3 regions of the Rhizobium sp. TRM95796 genome follow, and region 1 is predicted to be linked to each of the others. Evidence: riboswitches for the same ligand, from Rfam matches in the RefSeq annotation. Region 1 holds a riboswitch; each other region holds the start of a gene.
What was found. A riboswitch is a leader RNA that binds a small molecule or an ion and turns the genes downstream of it on or off. The one in region 1 is predicted to bind cobalamin.
Positions count from the first base shown of each region.

Region 2: it holds a riboswitch for cobalamin, as region 1 does, so the genes downstream of both, OCK01_RS23700 (aromatic ring-hydroxylating oxygenase subunit alpha) here and OCK01_RS19395 (energy-coupling factor ABC transporter permease) in region 1, are expected to answer to the same signal.
Region 3: it holds a riboswitch for cobalamin, as region 1 does, so the genes downstream of both, bluB (5,6-dimethylbenzimidazole synthase) here and OCK01_RS19395 (energy-coupling factor ABC transporter permease) in region 1, are expected to answer to the same signal.

Region 1 covers NZ_JAOXHE010000009.1:217,325-224,181, reverse strand. Annotated here, with positions in the region: gene OCK01_RS19415 (transketolase family protein) at 1-559, shown strand, start outside; gene OCK01_RS19410 (SDR family NAD(P)-dependent oxidoreductase) at 570-1,346, shown strand; gene OCK01_RS19405 (2,4'-dihydroxyacetophenone dioxygenase family protein) at 1,358-1,912, shown strand; gene OCK01_RS19400 (glycerol dehydrogenase) at 1,909-3,033, shown strand; cobalamin riboswitch at 3,177-3,392, shown strand; gene OCK01_RS19395 (energy-coupling factor ABC transporter permease) at 3,443-4,111, shown strand; gene OCK01_RS19390 (energy-coupling factor ABC transporter substrate-binding protein) at 4,114-4,404, shown strand; gene cbiQ (cobalt ECF transporter T component CbiQ) at 4,408-5,154, shown strand; gene OCK01_RS19380 (energy-coupling factor ABC transporter ATP-binding protein) at 5,151-5,981, shown strand; gene OCK01_RS19375 (D-tagatose-bisphosphate aldolase, class II, non-catalytic subunit) at 6,136-6,857, opposite strand, start outside.
Region 2 covers NZ_JAOXHE010000014.1:21,916-28,772, reverse strand. Annotated here, with positions in the region: gene tpiA (triose-phosphate isomerase) at 1-148, shown strand, start outside; gene secG (preprotein translocase subunit SecG) at 280-819, shown strand; gene OCK01_RS23710 (CTP synthase) at 959-2,587, shown strand; gene OCK01_RS23705 (NADH:flavin oxidoreductase/NADH oxidase) at 2,649-3,779, opposite strand; cobalamin riboswitch at 3,955-4,162, shown strand; gene OCK01_RS23700 (aromatic ring-hydroxylating oxygenase subunit alpha) at 4,281-5,528, shown strand; gene OCK01_RS23695 (hybrid-cluster NAD(P)-dependent oxidoreductase) at 5,545-6,651, shown strand; gene OCK01_RS23690 (HupE/UreJ family protein) at 6,658-6,857, opposite strand, start outside.
Region 3 covers NZ_JAOXHE010000005.1:132,170-139,026, reverse strand. Annotated here, with positions in the region: gene OCK01_RS12045 (methyl-accepting chemotaxis protein) at 1-1,226, opposite strand, end outside; gene OCK01_RS12040 (glycosyl transferase) at 1,355-1,885, opposite strand; gene OCK01_RS12035 (PA0069 family radical SAM protein) at 2,006-3,163, shown strand; gene OCK01_RS12030 (ribonuclease HII) at 3,329-3,973, shown strand; cobalamin riboswitch at 4,014-4,190, shown strand; gene bluB (5,6-dimethylbenzimidazole synthase) at 4,233-4,970, shown strand; gene OCK01_RS12020 (F0F1 ATP synthase subunit B) at 5,037-5,528, opposite strand; gene OCK01_RS12015 (F0F1 ATP synthase subunit B) at 5,540-6,142, opposite strand; gene OCK01_RS12010 (F0F1 ATP synthase subunit C) at 6,225-6,449, opposite strand; gene OCK01_RS12005 (F0F1 ATP synthase subunit A) at 6,537-6,857, opposite strand, start outside.

The sequences.
Region 1 (6,857 bases):
CAACATGATGCGCGGGATCGCCGATCTCACCATCATCGACCCCTGCGACGCCACCGAACTCAAGCAGGTGGTGCGCGCCGTCGCCGACATTCCCGGCACGGTCTATGTCCGCAATCTGCGCGGCAAGGTGCCCGTCGAACTCGACGCCGACTATCGCTTCGAACTCGGCAAGGCCAAGGTGCTCAGGCCGGGCCGCGATGTCGGGATCATCTCTACCGGCTATATGTCGGCGCGGGGATTGGACGCCGCCAAAGCCGCGCAGGCGCAGGGCGTCGACGCCGGCGTCTTGCATGTCTCCACCATCAAGCCCTTCGACAAGGCGGGCGTTCTTGACTTTGCGCGCCGCTTCGACCGCCTGATCGTCGCCGAAAACCACAAGACCTCGGGCGGATTGACGTCGCTGGTCGTCGAGGCGCTTTACGAGGCCGGCATGGTCAAGCCGCTCGTCAAGATCGGCCTCGAAGACAGTTTCTTCGAATGCGGATCACAGGAATATCTCGAGGCGAAATACGGCGTCGACACGCCGCGTTTCATCCGCGCCATCGTCGACGGCAAGTGAGGAGGCGGTCATGCAACTCGAAAACCGGATCGCTCTGGTCACCGGCGCCGCGAGCGGCCTCGGCCTCGCCACCGCCGCCGCGTTTGCGCGCGAGGGCGCGACCGTCGTCATCAACGACCTGCGCCTTGAGGCCGCCGAAGCGGCCGCCTCGGCGCTGGGCGAGAAGCATTTCGCCGTGAGCGGCGACGTCTCCAGCGAAGAGGCGGTCAAGGCGATGGTGGAGACGGTGCTCGCCCGCTTCGGACGCATCGATATTCTCGTCAACAATGCAGGCATGCCCGACAGTTTCACGCCCACGGTGGATCAGACGCTCAGTCACTGGCAGCGTCTGATAGACGTGCATCTGACCGGCACCTACCTCGTCTCCAAGACCGTGGCGCCGTCGATGATCGCGCGACGCTCCGGCGTGATCCTCAATCTCAATTCCATCGCCGGGCTGATGGGCCTTCCGGTCCGCACCGCCTATTCCGCCGCCAAGGCCGGCATCGGCATGTTGACCCAGGTGCTGGGTTGCGAATGGGGTCCTCACAATGTTCGCGTCAACGCGGTGGCGCCCGGCTACATGATGACGCCGCTCACCGAAAAGCTCATCGCCGAAGGCAAGATCGACGAGAAGCGCATTCGTCGCCGTACGCCGATGGGCAAGATGGGCACGGCCGAAGACATCGCCGAGGCCATGGTGTTCCTGGCCTCCGACAAGGCCAAGTTCATCACCGCGATCACGCTGCCGGTCGACGGCGGCTATTGTTCCTGGGGGGCTCCATCCGACGCCTTCCCGCTCGATTGAGGAGCGACGCCATGACCGCGAACCTCGACACGCCCCGCCCTGAAGCCCGCATGGATGCGAGCAAGATCGCCTATCGCCAGCCGCAACCCTTCGGAATGATGTCGGACATATTCCTGGGCGACGGCCTCGACCTCGACGCTGACGAGCGCCTCTGGATCCCGCAGGCCGAGGGCGTCTCGTTCCGGCCGCTCGTGCTGTCTGTGAGCCAGGGCTATTACGTCAATTTGCTCCGGGTTCGAAAAGCGGGCGTGCTGTCGCGGCATCGTCACAGCGGCCCGGTTCACGCCTTCACGCTGCGGGGGCGCTGGCGCTATCTCGAACATGACTGGGAGGCGACGCCGATGAGCTACGCCTTCGAGCCGCCGGGCGAAACGCATACGCTGGTCGTGCCGGAGGATGTCGGCGAGATGATCACGCTGTTTCATGTCACCGGCGGTTATGTCTATGTCGACCCCGACGGCGTGGCGCTCGGCTATGAAGACGTGTTCACCAAACTCGCCGCCGCCCGCCGGCATTATGGCCAGAACGGGCTCGGAGTCGATCGGCTGATGGAGTTGGTCAAGTGAGCCTCAGGATCTTCGGCGGACCGCATCGTTATCTTCAGGGTCCGGGCGCGCTGGACGAGCTCGGCCGCCTTGCCAGGCCGTTCGGGACCAATCCGGCGATCATCGCCGACGCCTTCGTGCTCGATCTTCTCAAGGATCGACTCGAGACGCTTCTGGCGGCGGAAGGGCTGACGCCGATCGTCCTGCCGTTTTCCGGCGAGATCACCTATCCCGCCATCGACGCGCTGGAAGCGGCGCTGTCAGGTCAACGTCCTTCACTTGCGATCGGCATCGGCGGCGGAAAATCGCTCGACGCCGCCAAGGGACTGGCGCGCAAGCTCGGCCTTGACGTGATCACCGTGCCGACCATCGCCTCCAACGACAGCCCGACCAGCAGCGCCATCGCCATGTATGACGATCATCACGTGATGATCTCGGTCGATCGTCTCGCCCGTTCTCCGGAAGCCGTGATCGTCGATACGACCCTCATCGCGCGGGCGCCGCGGCACTTCCTGCTGGCCGGAATCGGCGACGCCGTCGCCAAGAAATTCGAGGCTGAAGGCTGCCTGAACGGCTCGGGCGTCACACCCTTCGGCACGAGACCGCTCGTCTCGGCCGCGGTTATCGCCGACGCCTGCTATCAGACGCTGCGCCGCTCTGCGCAGACCGCGATGGTGGATCTCGACGCGGGCAGAATGACCCAAGCCCTCGAAGACACGATCGAGGCGACGATCCTGATGAGCGGCCTCGGCTTCGAAAACGGGGGGCTGTCGCTGGCCCACAGCCTCACCCGCGGCCTGGTGAAAGCCAGGGGCGCCAAGGACGCGATCCACGGCCAGCATGTCGCCTGGGGCGCGCTGGTGCAACTCGCGGCCGAAGGCCGCCGGGGCGAACTCCAATCGCTCGTCGCATTCAACGGTTCGATCGGTCTCGCCACCTCGCTCGGCGATCTCGGCATGAGCGAGCCGACCAAGGCGGAGATCGAGGACCTCGCTCGCTGGACCATGACGGCTCCTCATCTCGGCAATATGCCCAATCCGGTGAGTGTCGAGACGATCATGCTGGCCATCGAACACGTCGAAGAGCTTGCGCACCATATGGACCGGCGGGGCCCGTCGCGTGATCGAGCCGTCGCCGGCTAGACGCGCCGTTGCCCCGACGCAGTTCACTCGTGTTACCGCCCGCTTTCGGGAAGCGGTGTGGAATGTCGCGCGTTTCCAGACGGCTCGCGCAGGCCCGCATTCATTCTGCTGACGTTTAGATATTGTGTTTTCGACGAGTCGAGCATAGTGATTTCCGGGATGGTTCCGCCTGACTTGAAGAAGGGTGGATCAAAAGGGAACACGGTGAGGACTACCCATCAGGGGCCGAGACCGTGGCTGCCCCCGCAACTGTGAGCGGTGAGCGACATCCATTATGCCATTGGCTGCTTGTCGGCTGATAAGGCGGATCGAGCCATGACCCGCGAGCCAGGATACCTGCCATCGCTGGGCCACGACATTCCGTGGCGACTTTATCAAGCTGCGCGGTGGGCGTGGTTGAGGGCGTGTTATGCATATTATGGAAGGATATTTGCCGGCCGCGCATGCGGTTGGCTGGGGCGTGGTGTCCGCGCCATTCGTGATCTATGGGGCGAGGCGCATTGTAAAGCTCGTCCGGGAAAAGCCCGAGATCAAACTGTTGATGGCGGCTTCGGGCGCTTATGTGTTCATCCTGTCGGCTTTGAAAATCCCGTCTGTGACGGGCAGTTGCTCCCATCCGACAGGCACCGGGCTTGCGGCGTCGCTGTTCGGGCCAACGGTGACGACGGTTCTTGGGACGATCGTCCTGTTGTTCCAGGCGCTTCTTCTCGCCCATGGCGGCCTGACCACGCTGGGCGCCAACATATTCTCCATGGCCATTGTCGGTCCCTTCGTCGCCTATGGCATCTTCAAAGGGGTGTCCGGAGCAGGATTCAGCGGCGCGATCGCGATTTTTCTGGCCGCGACGCTCGGCGATCTCGCCACCTATGTGACGACGTCGCTGCAGCTTGCGCTGGCGTTTCCCGATCCGGTCTCCGGCATGGCGGGCGCCGCGGCGAAGTTTCTCGGCATTTTCGCGCTGACCCAGGTGCCGCTCGCCATCAGCGAGGGTCTGCTGACCGTGATCGTGTACAATCTCCTGCAGCGCTACAGCCGCGGCGAGATGAATGCACTCAATATCCTGAACGCGAAGGCCTGATCATGCTGAAACGTAATCTCTGGCTCCTGCTGGCCGTCATCGTCCTGGCAATTCTGCCGCTCGTCATCCATCACGGCGGAGACGCCGAATTCGGCGGCTCCGATGGCGAGGCCGAAGCGGTCATCACGCAAATCCGACCCGATTATCAGCCATGGGCTACGCCGCTTTGGGAACCGCCGAGCGGCGAAATCGAAAGCCTGTTGTTTGCCTTGCAGGCTGCGATCGGCGCCGGGTTGATCGGGTTCTATTTCGGACGCCGCACATCGCCGGCCAAGCGTTCCGATTCGCACTGAGTCATGCGCGCGATCGATCGCTGTGCGCAGACCAATCGCTGGCGGCGTCACGCCGCTGGCGAGAAGCTCTTTCTCTCATTGGGCGTCATGGCTCTTTCGCTCTTGTCGGCGGGATGGTCCACACAGGCCGCCGTGCTCCTGGCGATGCTGGCGCTGACGCATTTCGGCGCCGGTATAGCTTGGCGCGACATAGCCGCCGCGGCGCGGATCCCGCTGCTCTTCATCGCAACCGGCGGCGTGGCGCAGCTTTTTTCCGTGACGGTGGTCGGATACGTCCCTCACATCGCGCTGGTTTCCGACGAGGGAATTGGCCAAGCCTGTTTCGTCGCTCTCAGAAGCAGCGCCTGTGTTTGCTGTTTGCTGTTTCTCGCGCTCACCACGCCGCTTCCGAGCATTCTTCAACTCTTGCAGCGGAAGGGCTTGAACGCGGAAATATCCGATATCGCCATGGTGATGTTCCGGATCATCTGGGTCTTGCTGGATTGTCTGAACGCCGGTCGGCAATCGCTCGATGCTCGACTGGGTTACACAGGAAAACGGCGCATGCTGAAATCGAACGGGCTGTTGCTCGCGTCTCTGCTGCCGCGCGTCTTCGCGCGCGCTCGGCGCATGGAGACGGGCTTGGCCGCCAGGGGCTATACGGGCCGGCTGGATTTTATCTCCGTGGAGAAACCCGCGTCGCGCATCAGACTGCTGGTGATCGGCATGATTCTTCTGGTTTTCTACGCCTTGTCACGGTGGATAGGATGATACTCGAAGCTCGGAAAATCGGGTTCAGGTACGAGGATGGCACGCGCGCGCTGGATGACGTCTCGCTCCGCATCGTGCGGCGGCAGAAGCTCGTCATCCTGGGAGCCAACGGCGCTGGAAAATCGAGTCTCATGTCGCTCCTCAATGGCTCGTTCAAACCCTCCGCAGGCGAGGTCCTGTTGAATGGCGAGCCCGTCGCCTATGACCGCAAAGGCCTGACGCTGCTCAGATCACAGGTCGGGCTGGTCCTGCAGGATCCCGATGATCAATTGTTCGCCGCCACGGTCTTCGAGGACGTCTCCTTCGGGCCCCTTAATCTCGGCCTGTCGGTCGACGAGGCCCGGCTCCGGGTCTCAAATGCTCTGGACGCGATGGAAATTTCGGACCTGTCGCATCGTCCGACGCACATGTTGAGTTTTGGCCAGCGGAAGCGAGTGGCGATCGCGGGGATTCTCGCCATGTCGCCGTCGGTTCTGCTTCTCGACGAACCCACCGCCGGGCTCGATCCGAGGGGGGTGGAAGATCTGACGAGAACGCTCGATATGTTGGCGGCAAAGGGTATCGCCGTCGTTCTCGCCACGCATGACATGGATGTCGCCTACGCCCTTGCCGACCGTGTCGCGGTCTTCGCCGCGGGCAGGGTGCTGATGGAGGGCGCGCCCGACGCCGTGTTCGGCCAGGCCGATTTCTGCGAGCGCAGTGGTTTGCGGCTGCCCAACATATTCCAGGTCGCCAGCGGTTTGAAAGACCTGGGGCTGCTGCCGAGCGATGGCGACTTGCCCCGCTCCGTGGATGAATTGCTCAGGCTCGTGTCTGCTCCGCGCTGATTGCAGAGTCGTCGTTCATTCGGAACGATCGATCTCGACCTGCGGGCGTTACCATTCGCATCGGCCCCGCGATGGCGGCTTAGGCTTTGGGGTTCGCGCATGTCGGGACCGAAACCGCCGGGCGGACTCGCGCATGCGTCCGCCGTCGCATCGATCAGTTCTGGCCGCAAGCAGCCGCGTAGATCCGCAACATGCGCGTGACGGCGGCGCGCGCCAGCGATCGGGCCGTGGGCGCGGTGAGGCCCGTCCGCACCTCCGGCCATGCCGCCGCGAGGTGCTGGCTGATCAGCGTTTCCGGCAAAGCCTTGTCTCCGAGCCTCTTCATCAGCGCGTTGACAGCGGCTTTCGCTTCCGGCAAGGCCCAGTAGTAACGGATGCGGTCGGAATAGCTGAAATGGCGATGCAATGCCTGCTCCTCAGCGGTCCCGGGATAGTATTTCGCCCAATGGCCGGGCTGGCGGAGCATCAGCGCTTCCATGGCCGGCTTGAGCGATAGTGCGCCGCCGTCCAGTTCCGCCGCGATGGCGTCGAGACCATAAAGCGCCTCGCGCAACGCGAAAGTGAGGCCCGGCCCGACCTTGAGGATGCAAAAGCCGTCGACGACCAGCGCTCGAAGATCGGCTCCTGTCTGATAATCGGTGGAGTGGGCTTCGAAAACGAGACCCGGGAGATCCGCCAGGCGCCGCGACAGCGCCTGGGCGGCTTCGGGAACATAGGACACGACGTTCTGATTGCCGAATTCGACGCCGGGCTGGACGACAAGGCCGATGACGCGTTCGAAGGCCTCGTCCAGGCCGGCGCCCGCAAAGGCCCGGCGATGAATGTCGACGGTCGCCTCGGCGGCGTCCGGCGACGTCACGTCGAGATGCTCGACCT
Region 2 (6,857 bases), on a different contig from region 1:
CATTCTCTATGGCGGCTCCGTCAAGCCGTCCAACGCCGCGGAACTGATGGCGGTCGACAATGTCGACGGCGCGCTGATCGGCGGGGCGAGCTTGAAATCATCCGACTTCCTCGCCATTTGCGGCGTGTATGAGACGCTGATCTCCTGATCCGCATCTGCCTGATCGCGGGGCGATCCCCGCATTTCGCTCGCCGGGGGCTTTCAAATCGGCGTGCGCTCGTGTAAGAGCGCCCGCGAAACTGGGCTTTTTCCGGAAAGAGCCCAAACAGGATAGGACTTATGCAGACCGTATTGATCGTGATCCATCTGATGATCGTGCTGGCGCTTGTCGGCGTGGTGCTCATCCAGCGTTCCGAAGGCGGCGGCCTCGGCATCGGCGGCGGCTCGGGCTTCATGAGCGCCCGCGGCGCGGCCAACGCGCTGACCCGCACCACGGCGATTCTCGCCGCGCTGTTCTTCATCACGTCGCTCGGTCTCGGCCTGCTGGCCCGGTATGAGGCCAAGCCGACCGACATCCTGAACCAGCTGCCGACCAGCACCTCGGGCTCCAACCCGAACGGCCTGCTTGACTCGCTCGGCGGCAACAAGCCGGAAGCCAAGCCCGCCGATCCCAACGCAATCCCGACCGGCGGCGACAACACCAATGCGGCGACGCCCGCCCAGAACGGCGCTGCGGCTCCCGCCGTCACTCCGGCCCAGCCGGCGGCGACCCCGGCCCAGCCCGCGGCGACGCCCGCCGAGCCTGCCGCGACCCCGGCCCAGCCTTCGGGCGCGGCCACCGCGCCGGCCGCCGGCGGGCAGCAGACGCCCGCGCAATAACGAGGCCTTCGATGGCTGACAGAACCGGCAGGCTGGACCTGCCGGTTTTTTGTTGGGAATGCGCGAGCAGTTCCAATTTCGCATGAAGTTGAAATCAGGACTGGCGGAATCAGCCGGGACGCAGTAACGGATAAAGCCCATGGCGCGATATGTTTTCATCACTGGCGGTGTGGTATCCTCTCTCGGCAAGGGGATCGCGGCCGCAGCACTGGCGGCATTGCTACAGGCGCGGGGCTACAGAGTCCGGCTTCGAAAGCTCGACCCCTATCTCAACGTCGATCCGGGCACGATGAGCCCGACCCAGCACGGCGAAGTCTTCGTGACCGACGACGGCGCGGAAACCGATCTCGACCTCGGCCATTACGAACGTTTCACCGGTCGTTCGGCCAACAAGGCCGACAACATCACCACCGGCCGCATCTACAAGAACATCATCGACAAGGAACGCCGCGGCGACTATCTCGGCGCGACCGTGCAGGTCATTCCGCACGTCACCAACGAGATCAAGGATTTCGTCGTCAGCGGCAATGACGGCTATGATTTCGTGATCTGCGAGATCGGCGGCACGGTGGGCGATATCGAGGCGATGCCGTTCATGGAAGCCATCCGCCAACTCGGCAACGACCTGCCGCGCGGCACCGCCGTCTATGTGCATCTGACGCTGATGCCCTATATTCCGGCCGCCGGCGAACTCAAGACCAAGCCGACCCAGCATTCGGTCAAGGAATTGCAGGCGCTCGGCATTCATCCCGACATCCTGCTGGTCCGCGCCGATCGCGAGATCCCGGAAGCCGAACGCCGCAAGCTGTCGCTGTTCTGCAATGTGCGCGCCTCCGCCGTCATCCAGGCGCTGGACGTCGCCTCGATCTATGACGTTCCGATCGCCTATCACAAGGAAGGCCTCGACGACGAAGTGCTGGCCGCCTTCGGCATCGAGCCCGCGCCGCAGCCGCGCATGGACGCCTGGGAAGAAGTCTCCCGCCGCATCCACAATCCGGAAGGCGAAGTCACCATCGCCATCGTCGGCAAATATACCGGCCTCAAGGACGCTTATAAGTCGCTGATCGAGTCGCTCTATCACGGCGGCATCGCCAACCAGGTGAAGGTGAACCTGGAATGGATCGAATCCGAAGTGTTCGAGAAGGAAGATCCGGCGCCCTATCTTGAAAAGGTCCACGGCATCCTGGTGCCGGGCGGCTTCGGCGAGCGTGGGTCTGAAGGCAAGATCCGGGCGGCGCAATTCGCCCGCGAGCGCAAGGTGCCCTATTTCGGCATCTGCTTCGGGATGCAGATGGCGGTGGTGGAAGCCGCCCGCAATCTCGCCGGCATCGAGCATGCGTCCTCGACGGAATTCGGCAAGACCAATGAACCGGTGGTCGGCCTTATGACCGAATGGGTCAAGGGCAACGAGCTTCAGAAGCGCTCGGCGTCGGGCGATCTCGGCGGCACGATGCGCCTCGGCGCCTATCGCGCCGCTCTCAAGAAGGGCACCAAGATCGCCGACATCTACGGTTCGACCGAGATTTCCGAGCGTCATCGCCATCGCTATGAAGTGAATGTCGACTACAAGGATCGTCTGGAAAACTGCGGTCTGGTGTTCTCCGGCATGTCGCCGGACGGCGTGCTGCCTGAGACGGTTGAATATCCCGATCATCCCTGGTTCATCGGCGTGCAGTATCACCCCGAGCTCAAGAGCCGGCCTTTCGAGCCGCATCCGCTGTTTGCGAGCTTCGTCGAAGCGGCGTTGGTGCAGAGCCGCCTGGTCTGATCGTCCAAGAGCAGAATTCAAAAAGGCCCGGAAGCGACGCTTCCGGGCCTTTCGTTTTGCATCAGGCGTAGGCGCCCTTGCGCAGGACCTTGTCCTTGGCGCGCACAGCGTAACCGGCCTGCGGCGCATGCAAGTCATAGGCGCCGTCGCTCGGATCGAGCGCGACTTTGGCGTGGGCGGCGAAATTGGGATCGTCGAGCGCCTCGCGGGCCAGCGCGACGAGATCGGCCTTGCCTTCGGTCAGCAAGGCTTCGGCCTCGCGCGCTTCGGTGATGAGGCCGACGGCGGCGGTGGGAATGTCCGATTCAGTGCGGATGCGGGCGGCGAGATCGGCCTGGTAGAGCGGGCCGGGCTTGATCGACGCGCCGTCGAAGCCGCCTGAGGAGACGTCGATCACATCGACGCCGCGCGCCTCGAGTTCGCGGGCGAGCACGATGCTGTCCTCGATCGTCCAGCCGTCCGGATGCCAGTCGGTGGCGGAGATGCGGCAGAACAGCGGCTTGGACGCCGGCCAGGCGGCGCGGACGGCCTGGGCCAGTTCGAGCAGCAGGCGCATGCGGTTTTCGCGCGAGCCGCCATACTCGTCCGTGCGCTTGTTGGCGAGCGGCGAAAGGAACTGGTTGAGAAGATAGCCGTGCGCGGCGTGGATCTCGACCACGTCGAAGCCGGCTTCCTCGGCCCGGCCGACGGCGGCGACATAGGCTTCCTTGAAGCTCTGGATGTCCTCCAGCGTCATTTCGCGCGGCGTCTTGTAGCCGCGTGCGGACTCGGAATGGATGACCGGGCTCGGCGCGATCGGCTCCCAATCCTCGTAACCGATCGACAGCTTGTCTTCGTCCCTGACCTCGGGACGGAACGGCACGGGAGACGAGGCCTTGCGACCGGCATGGGCCAATTGAATGGCGGCGGCTGCGCCCTGGCTATGGATGAAGGCGACGATGCGTTCGAGCGGCGTGATCTGGAAATCCGACCACAGGCCAAGATCGGCGTAGGAGATGCGCCCCTCGGGCGAAACGGCGGTCGCCTCGACCATGACCAAGCCGAAACCGCCGATGGCGAAGCGGGCGAGATGGGCGAAATGCCAGTCGTTGGCCGCGCCGTCGATGGCCGTATATTGGCACATCGGAGCAACCATGAGGCGGTTCTTGAGCGTCAGACCGCGCGCCTGGAAAGGAGAAAAAAGCATGCTCATCGGAAGATCCTTGTAAAGCTCCGCGCCCCTTTCGGTCCGAGACCACAGCGCGGCTCCCGGCATATCGGCGCCATGGTCGAAGAATGCAAGGCGCTTAAATGTGGACGCGGTCGGATTTTATCCGCGCCGAGCAAGACAATGTCGCAAACGAACTCGCCGTGTCGCATGAGCCGTGGTGATATCCGGACATCGAGGCGCCTCGCGGTCTAGGCCAAGGGGTTAAATGGGAAGCCGGTGTTCGAACCCGGCGCTGCCCCCGCAACGGTAAAGACGCTGAATTCGCGACGGGAGCCACTGGGCCATAGGCCTGGGAAGGAGATCGCGAAAGTCCTGGAAGGGACGGCGTCTGAGCCCGGACACCAACCTCGACGACATAACCCGACTGATCGCGGTGGGCGATCAAAGGAAGACCGGCGGATCGTCCGCGCTTTCGCGCGCGGCGTTTGGCGGTATTCCGCGCGCGTCCACCATGCCCAGCCCTTGAATTGACGAGGATCGACCATGGATATTCGCGCCGACATGCTCTCCAGACTCCGCGCCCGCAAACCCGGTTACAGCCTGGACCAACCCTTTTATATCGATCCCGACTATTTCAAGCTCGATCTCGAAGAGATCTGGTATCGCGACTGGCTTTTCATCGGCCATGATTGCGAATTGACCACGACCGGCGCCTATATGACCGTGCAGGTCGGCGCCTATCCGGTGGTGATCGTGCGCGGCGAAGACGGCCGCATCAACGCCTTCCACAATTCCTGTCGCCATCGCGGCAGCCGCGTCTGCACCAAGGAGCGGGGACAGTCCAACAAGCTCGTCTGTCCCTATCACCAGTGGACCTATGAGCTCGACGGCTCGCTGGCCTTCGCGCGCCAGATGGGCGAGAATTTCGACACGACCAATTTCGGCCTGAAGCCGGTGGCCTGCGAAACGGCGGGCGGCTACATCTTCATCTGTCTCGCCGACCAGCCGATGGATTTCGCGCCGTTCCGGGCGATGATGGAGCCCTATTTCCTGCCGCACCGGCTGCGCGACGCCAAAGTGGCCTTCGAGAGCACGATCATCGAAAAGGGCAACTGGAAGCTCGTCTGGGAAAACAACCGCGAATGCTACCATTGCGCCGGCAATCATCCCGAACTCTGCAAGACCTATCCGGAAGCGCCGACCGCTTCGGGCGTCAGCGGCGCAGAGGATGATCCGGAGATCACCGAACATTGGGCGAAGTGCGAAAACATCGGTCTGCCCAGCAAATTTGTGATCGACACCGACGGCCAGTACCGCACTGCGCGCATGCCGCTGCTCCGCGACGCCGTCAGCTACACGATCTCCGGCCGCAAGGCGGTGCAGATGCGACTGTCCGACAATGTCAACATGGACCGGATCGGAACGCTGCTGCTGTTCCATTATCCCACCACCTGGAACCATGTGCTGAGCGACCACGCGATCAGCTTCCGCGTCATGCCGATCAGCGCCACGGAAACGGCGGTCACCACCAAATGGCTGGTGCACAAGGATGCGGTGGAAGGCATCGATTATCGTCTCGACGAATTGACGCATGTCTGGACCGAGACCAACGACCAGGACCGCCAGATCGTCGAGGAAAACGCCTTTGGCATTCACTCGCCGGCCTATGAGCCCGGCCCCTATTCGGAAATGCATGAGGGCGGCGTGGCGCAATTCGTGGACTGGTATTCGAGCTTCATGGAAAAGCGGCTGACGGATGCGGGCAAGCCCGCGCTGCGGTCCGTGGCCTGATCGGAGGACGCGCGCGATGATGCTGATGGGCGCAACGCCGACCCCGCTTCCGCTCGACGAGCTGAAGCCCTGGAATTCCGCAAGGCAGATGCTGGTCTGCACTGGCGTCACCGACGAGGCGCCGGAGGTGAAGACCTTCACCTTTGCGGTTGAAGGCGGCGGCTGGTTTCGCTACCAGCCCGGCCAATTCATCACGGTCGAGTTGCGCGCCGAGGGCGGCGATCTGCACCGCACCTACACCATCTCGTCATCGCCTTCGCGCCCCTACGCCATTTCGATCACGGTGAAGGCGCAGCCCAACAGCGTCGGCACGCGCTGGATGTTCGAGAATGTGAAGCCGGGTTCGCGCGTCCGGGCTTACGGTCCAAGCGGCCATTTCACGCTGGGGCGGGATCTCGGGCGGAAATTCCTGTTCGTCTCGGCCGGCTCCGGCGTGACGCCGATGATGTCGATGCTGCGCTGGCTCGCCGATTGCGCTCCAGGCACGGATGTCGTCTTCGTCAACAGCGCCCGGCGACCGGAAGAGATCATCTTCCGGGAGGAGCTCGAACTGCTCGCCACGCGGATGCCGAATCTCAAGCTGGCTTTCCTGCCGGAGCATCGTTCCGGAGCCGCGCCCTGGGCGGGGCTGATGGGGCGCATCGACATGCGCAAGCTCGAAATGCTCGCGCCTGATTTCCTGAAGCGCGACATTTTCTGCTGCGGGCCGGATCCGTTCATGAAGCTGGTCAGCGACATGGTGCGCGGCGAAGGCTATGACATGAACCGCTATCACCAGGAAAGCTTTGGCGCGGCGGCTGTGACCGACATCGCCCAGAAGCCGGCCAATGACGATGGCGAAGCGTCGGTTCGCGACGAGACGGCGCTGGACGTCGCCTTTGTCGGCACGGGCGAGACGGCGTCCTGCCAGCCGGGCCAGACCATTCTGCAGGGCGCGCGCTCGGTGGGCGTGCGCATTCCGGCGGCTTGCGAGTCGGGCCTGTGCGGCACCTGCAAGGTGAAGAAGCGGGCCGGCGAGGTGGCGATGAGCCACAATGGCGGCATCAGCGAGGCCGAGATCGCCGAGGGCTTTGTGCTCGCCTGCTGTTCGCGGCCATTGAGCCGGGTCGAAATAGAGGCCTGAGCCGCTTCAAAGATAGCCCGCCGCCTGGAGACGCTCCCATGTCCAGGCGGCACCGGCCGCTGCGATCGCCAGCGACAGCGGCGATACGACCCAGGCGCGATACCAGCGCCGGCTGCGGGTCCAGAAGCCGACCAGCAGGATATAAAGGCCGATCACGGCCATCTGCCCAAACTCCACACCGAGATTGAAGCCGATCAGCGCCGGGA
Region 3 (6,857 bases), on a different contig from region 1:
GAACTGACCGTCGAGACGCGATTGGCGGCCTCGCGCGCGCCTTCCGCCGTCTGGCGGACGGTGACCGACAATTCGTCGATCGCCGCGGACGTCTCTTCGAGATTGGCGGCCTGACGCTCGGTGCGGAGCGCAAGCTCGCCGGAGGCGCGACGGATCTCGTCCTTCGACGCCCCGATGTCCGAGCTCTTGCGATTGACCTTCGACATCGCCCCTTCGAGCTTGGACAAGGATCTGTTGAGGTTGAGCCTGAGCGAATCGTATTTGGCGCCGAGATCGCCGCAGCGGACCGTCAGATCGCCGGTCGCCAATTGCTCCATCGTGTCGCCGATCTCATAGATCACCCGCTGCAGCGCCTCGGCCTCCTGATGCTCGCGCTCGACATTGGCCTCACGTTCGGCGGCGAGTTCCTGCTGCTGGCGCGCCTCGCGCTCGGCGAGGTCGTGGCGCTCACGGATCTTGGTCTGCAGCGCCGCCGTCGCCTGCGCCATCATGCCGATTTCGTTGGAGAGGCCGGCGTGAGGCACGGAAATGGCGGTGTTTTCGTCAGCTACTTCGCCGAGGGCCTTTCGAACCTCTTCGAGGGGTTTGGTGATAGACCGCATGATGACATAGGCCAGCGCCGCGCCGAGCGCGAAAATTGCCAGCATGACGCCGACCGCCTTGGCGATCATGGCGTTCACCTGTGCGTCGAGATCGTCGACATAAAGACCGGTGACGACGACCAGCTTCCAGGGCTCGAAGGCGAGCGCATAGGCGCTCTTGCGGAAGAAGGCGTCCTTTGGCTCGCCGGGCTTGGACGCATCGAAATCGGTGCGCCCGCCGCCCGCCTGGCCCAGCTTCAGCAGTTCCTCTCGGTAGAGCTTGCCCTTGGGATCCGGCTTGCCGCGCAGATTCTTGCCGACCTTGTCCTTGTCGTAATGGAAGGCCATGTTGAGATCGTAGTCATAGGCGAAGAAATATCCGTCGGGCGAATATTTCATGCCGTTGACGATCTGATAGGCCTGGGCGCGGGCCTCTTCTTCCGTCAATTCCCCGGCGAGTTGGCGCTCGTGGAACTGCTTGAGAATGGAGACGGCGGACTCCGTCTCGGTCCGCAGCATTTCATAGCGTTCATGATAGACGGCGTCTGCGGCGGCGCGGATCTCGAAGGTCACCGCCACGGCGAACGCCGCCATCAGCGCGAAAACCAGCAGGTAGAGTTTATGCGCAATCTTCAGGTTGATCATCAGGCCCCCTCGGCGTCCCAAACCGCGCGGAAACAGGACGGTCTCCGGCGTTTGTCCCCAAATTTAGGGGATTACGCTTAAGCATCCCCTAACTTTAGCGCGCCGATCACCGAATTCCCGCGCGTCGCTCAACGCTCGGCCTTGGCCCGACCTTTCAGAACCGCGGCCGGAATCAACTCCGTCCGCAATCGGAGCCGCGGCGCATTCCGGGCGAACCGCGCCAAATCGACGCCCGCGTCCAGCGCGGCGAGCAAATCGCGCTTCTGCACCAGAAGACCGTATTCGAATGGCTTGCCTGGTTGCGCGATGCGCCGGAACCAGGGTTGACGATGGCGACGCGAGGCCGAAAACCGGGCCGCCTTTCCGCCGATCGCGGCATATTCCAGCACTTCCTCAACCCAACCATTTTGCGGCCGGGCGCCGGGTTCGAGGAAGAGCAACCACTCGCCTCGCGCGCGACGCACGGTGTCGGAAAGCGTCCAGCTCTGCAGATATTTGCAGCCCGCGGCGTCGGCGAGCCGGGCGGTGCCATCCTGCGACCCCCTGTCGAGCACGATGACTTCGCTGACGACGCCGTCGACCGCGCCCGAAACGAGCACGGAGAGGGTATAGGCGAGCTCTGGCTCGCTGTTCTCGCATTCCAACATCACCGTCAGCATGGCCTAGCTTTACCGAAAGCCGCGCGCGATTGCCAGCCGCATTTTGTTCTTGCATTGTTCTCCTTTTCACGATAGGAAAATTGTCATCAGGCGGTCAGCTGACCGCGCCGGAGAAGCCCAATGATCAATCTGTCCCTTTCGCGGCAGGCTGCCTTCCAGCCTGCCAACACGGCGGAGCTTGCCGATGGACTGCTCAAGGAAAGCGGTGTGAGGATCGACATCGACCGCCGTCGCGGCCGCGGCGCGGGCCTCAATCCGGCGGGCCGTTTCGAGTCGAAGGAGCGCGAGGCGCTGGACGACGGCTGGCAGACGCTCGAAAGCCTGGAGCCGTTCCGCACCGAGGTTCAGGTCGAGAAGCCGCGCAGCATCATCACGCGCAACGACAGCCCCGACGTGCCGTTCGACCGCTCGATCAATCCCTATCGGGGCTGCGAGCATGGCTGCGTCTATTGCTTCGCCCGGCCGAGCCACGACTATATGGGCCTGTCGGCGGGCCTTGATTTCGAGGCCAAACTCTTCGCCAAGCCGGATGCGGCGCGGCTTCTCGAACGGGAGCTGTCGAAGCCCGGCTACAAACCGAAGACGATCGCCATCGGCACCAATACCGACCCCTATCAGCCGATCGAAAAGGAATGGCGCATCATGCGGCAGATCCTCGAAGTCCTGTCGACGGCCAATCATCCGGTCTCGATCGTGACCAAGTCGGCCTTGGTGATGCGCGATATCGACCTGCTGTCGAAGATGGCCGAAAAGGGCTTGGCGAAAGTCGCGCTGTCGGTGACGACGCTCGATCGCAAGCTCGCCCGGCTGATGGAGCCGCGCGCCTCGACCCCGACGCGGCGACTGGAGGCGATCCGGGCCTTGACCGAAGCGGGCGTTCCCACAGCCGTGCTGGCCGCGCCGATGATCCCGGCGCTCAACGATCACGAACTCGAACGCATTCTCGACGCCGCGGCCGCCGCCGGGGCCAGGGAAGCCAATTACATCCTGCTGCGCCTGCCCTTCGAAGTCAGCCCGTTGTTTCGCGATTGGCTGCTGCGCAACTATCCGGATCGCTACCGGCACGTGATGAACCTGGTGCGCTCCATGCGCGGCGGAAAGGACTACGACGCCGAATTCGGCAAACGCATGAAGGGCGCCGGTCCCTATGCCTGGCAACTGCATCGGAGGTTCGAACTCGCCGCCAAGAAGCTCGATCTCAGGCGGCGCGGCATTCAGCTGAACACCGATCTCTTCGTGCCTCCGTCCGGCTATGGGGTGCAACTGAGCCTCCTCTAGTTCTCAGTATCGGATGCTGGGCCCGGCATGTCCCTGAAGCCGGACCCAGCGTCGACCAGCGCCCTCCGTCGAACCGCAACGACGGATGGCGCCCGCAAGCATCCCGGGCCGCCGCCCTCGATCCGGGACTTGCGGGGAATCGGCGGGATATGCCACAAACCCCGCATGACGCGTCCCGCCGATTCCCTACCTTTCTTGTTTGAAGACGTCGCCCCGACTTTCGCGATCGAGGAAGCGTTGATGCGCGACGGCTACGACCGCATCGTCGGCCTCGACGAGGTCGGCCGCGGACCGCTCGCGGGACCCGTGGTCGCTTGCGCGGTTGTGCTCGACCGCGCCCGTATTCCGACCGGCCTGAACGACTCCAAACAACTCTCGCTCTCCGAACGCGAGAGGCTCTATGCGGAGATCCTGGGAAGCGCCGAGGTCGCCATCGCCTCGGTCAGCGCCTTGGGAATCGACCGGACGGACATTCGCAAGGCGAGCCTCGAAGCCATGCGGCGGGCGACCCTTTCTCTGTACAGGCGGCCCGATTTCGCAGTCATCGACGGCCGCGACGTTCCCCCCGGCCTGCCCTGCCCCGGCAAGGCCTTCGTCAAGGGCGATTCCCGCTCGGTCTCGATCGCCGCGGCGTCGATCGTCGCCAAAGTCACCCGCGACCGGATGATGGAGGCGGCGGCGCATTCTCATCCGGGCTACGGCTTCGAGAAGCATGCGGGCTACGCCACCGTCGTGCACCGCCGCGCCATCATCGAACTCGGCCCCTGCCCCCTCCACCGCATGAGCTTTCGCCCGCTGCGGAAGGACTAGTTCTTGTCGCGGGATGGATTGCCGCGGGGACACTATTTCAGCTACATCATTATCGTCCGGCGCCCGCTCGCGCGGGAGAATCGGGAAGCCGGTGCGAAACCGGCGCGCGCCCAGCGCTGTAAGGCGGATGCCGCTTCGAGACGCCACTGGGAGACCGGGAAGGCGAAGCGGCAGATGAAACCGAGCCAGAAGACCGACCGGACGACATAGCCCGACGCGCGAGGACGGCGCAGCGGGCACGCCAGACGCAGGGGGTAACATGCTTGGCGCCGCTCATCGCGACCTCACGGCCGTGGGTCCGTTTTCCGATGCCGACAAAGACGCGGTCTACCGCGCCATCCATACGCGGCGCGACGTCCGCAACGAGTTTCTTGCCGATCCGATCGATACGACGCTGCTCGACCGACTGCTGGCGGCTGCCCATGCCGCCCCTTCGGTGGGGCTGACACAGCCGTGGAATTTCATCCTGATCCGCGAGGAAGCCAATCGCCGCGCCGTCCACCGATTGTTCGAGGAGGCCAACAACGAAGCCGCCGACCGGTTGGAGGGCGACGTCAAGAAGAAGTACCGGGCGCTCAAGCTGGAGGGGATACTCAAAGCCCCGCTCAACATCTGCATCACCTGCGACCGCAAGCGCGGCGGCGAGTTCGTGCTCGGCCGCACGCATCATCCCGACATGGACATCTATTCGACTGTCTGCGCAGTGCAAAATTTCTGGCTGGCCGCACGGGCGGAGGGCATCGGCGTCGGCTGGGTGAGCATCTTCGACCATCGCCGCCTGGCCGCGTTGCTGGGCATACCCGACAGCGTTGAAATCGTCGCCTATCTCTGCGTCGGCCATGTGTCGGAGCTCTACAGAAAGCCGGAACTCGAAACCAAGGGTTGGCGTGACCGGATGCCGCTCGACCGGCTCATCTTTTCGGAACGCTGGCCGGAGGAGTCGCATGTGTTGCGGCTCTATCGCGAAATTGCGATGAAACCGGTACCGCCCGCCTGAAACGCGACAGCGCCCATAAAAAACCCGCCTCGCGGCGGGTTCTTCAATCGAGGCTCCGAGACGCGCTCAGTTGAGCCGGGACTTCACTTCGCCCACCGCGTCGTTGAACAGCGCGTTGGAGAGCGAGGCGTCGGTCTTGCCGGCGATCAACTTTTCCGCAGCGGCGACCGCGAGGTCGACGGCGGCGGAACGAACAGCGGCCACAGCTTCGGCTTCCGCCTGCTTGATCTTCTGTTCGGACATCAGAGTGCGGCGAGCCACGTAATCGGCGGTCTTCTGCTTGGCCTCCTCGGCCAGAGCATCGGCTTCCCGCTTTGCGGCGGCGACGATTTCGGCGGCTTCCGCTTCGGCGGCGGCGCGCTTCTTCTGGTATTCGGCCAACAGGGCCTGCGCTTCGTCGCGCAGTTTTTTGGCCGAATTCAGTTCAGATGCGATCTTCTCCGCGCGCGAATCGAGCGCGCGGGTGACCATGCCGGGAACCTTGAGGTAAATGATCACCCCGAGGAAGATCAGAAGCGCGACTTGCGCCCAGATCTGCGCCCAAAATGTTGCATCCATTACGAGCCTCCTCAGCCTTTCACGGCGTTGACCGCGTCAGCGGCTTCGCCCGAGTTGACGGAAACGCCGGTGAGCCGGTTGACGATCTCCGCTGCGGCGTCCTGCGCCACGGTGGAGACTTCGCCCAGCGCAGTCGCCTTGATGGCGGCAATGCTGGCCTCTGCTTCCGAGATCTTCCTGGCGAGATCGGCTTCGAGCTGCTGGCGCTCGGCGTCCGACTTCACTTTGGCGGCGTCACGAGCTTCGGCTGCGATGCCCTGCGCCTTTGCGCGAGCTGCGGCGAGTTCCTGCTCGTATTTGGCGACTGCGGCGTCGGCTTCGTCCTTCATCCGCCGCGCCTCGGCGAGATCGCCGGCGATGCGGGCTTCACGGGTCTCGATGATCGAACCGATGCGAGGAGTAATCAGCTTCGACACCAGGAAATAGAAGGCGCCGAAGGTAACCGCCAGCCAGAGAAGCTGCGATGGATATTGGGTCGCGTCGAAGGGAGGGAACACATCGGCGTGGCCGGCGTCGTGCGGAACACCGGTTTCGGTGTGCACTTCGGCTTCCGTCGACTGCACTGCCCCTTCCACCGCCGTGGCGGACAGAACATAGGCTGTCGTCACAAACATTCCTTCCTCCAGGGCAAGGATACGGTATCAAAAAACGGGCCACGGCCGAACGCCATGGCCCGATGGTTTTTTGAGACGCCGATCAGCCGAAGAGAGCGAGAAGAGCGACGAGCAGCGAGAAGATGCCCAGAGCTTCCGTCACGGCGAAGCCGAAAATCAGGCGGCCGAACTGGCCGTCGGCTGCAGACGGGTTGCGAAGCGCGCCGGCGAGGTAGTTGCCGAAAATGTTGCCGAGGCCGAGGGCTGCGCCGCCCATTCCGAGGCAAGCGATACCGGCGCCGATGTACTTTGCTGCTTCAGCTTCCATTGTAGAACTCCTTCAGTGTTTTCGTTTGGTGGCTGTTAATCAGGAGCGCCGGTCAGTGTCAACCGACGCCGAACTCTACTCACGACCTTAGTGGCCCGGATGAACCGCGTCGTTGAGATACATGCAGGTCAGAACCGCAAACACATAGGCCTGCAGGAAGGCGACCAGGAATTCGAGACCGGTGAGACCGATGGTCATCAGCAGCGGCAGGATGGCGCCGACGATGCCGATCGGGCCGAGCACGCCGAGCGAGACCACGAAACCGGCGAAGACCTTGAGCGTGATGTGGCCGGCGAGCAGGTTCGCAAAGAGACGAACCGAGAGGCTGACGGGGCGCGACAGGAATGACACGACCTCGATCATGGTCACCAGGGGAACGACGAGCATCGGCACGCCCGACGGGACGAA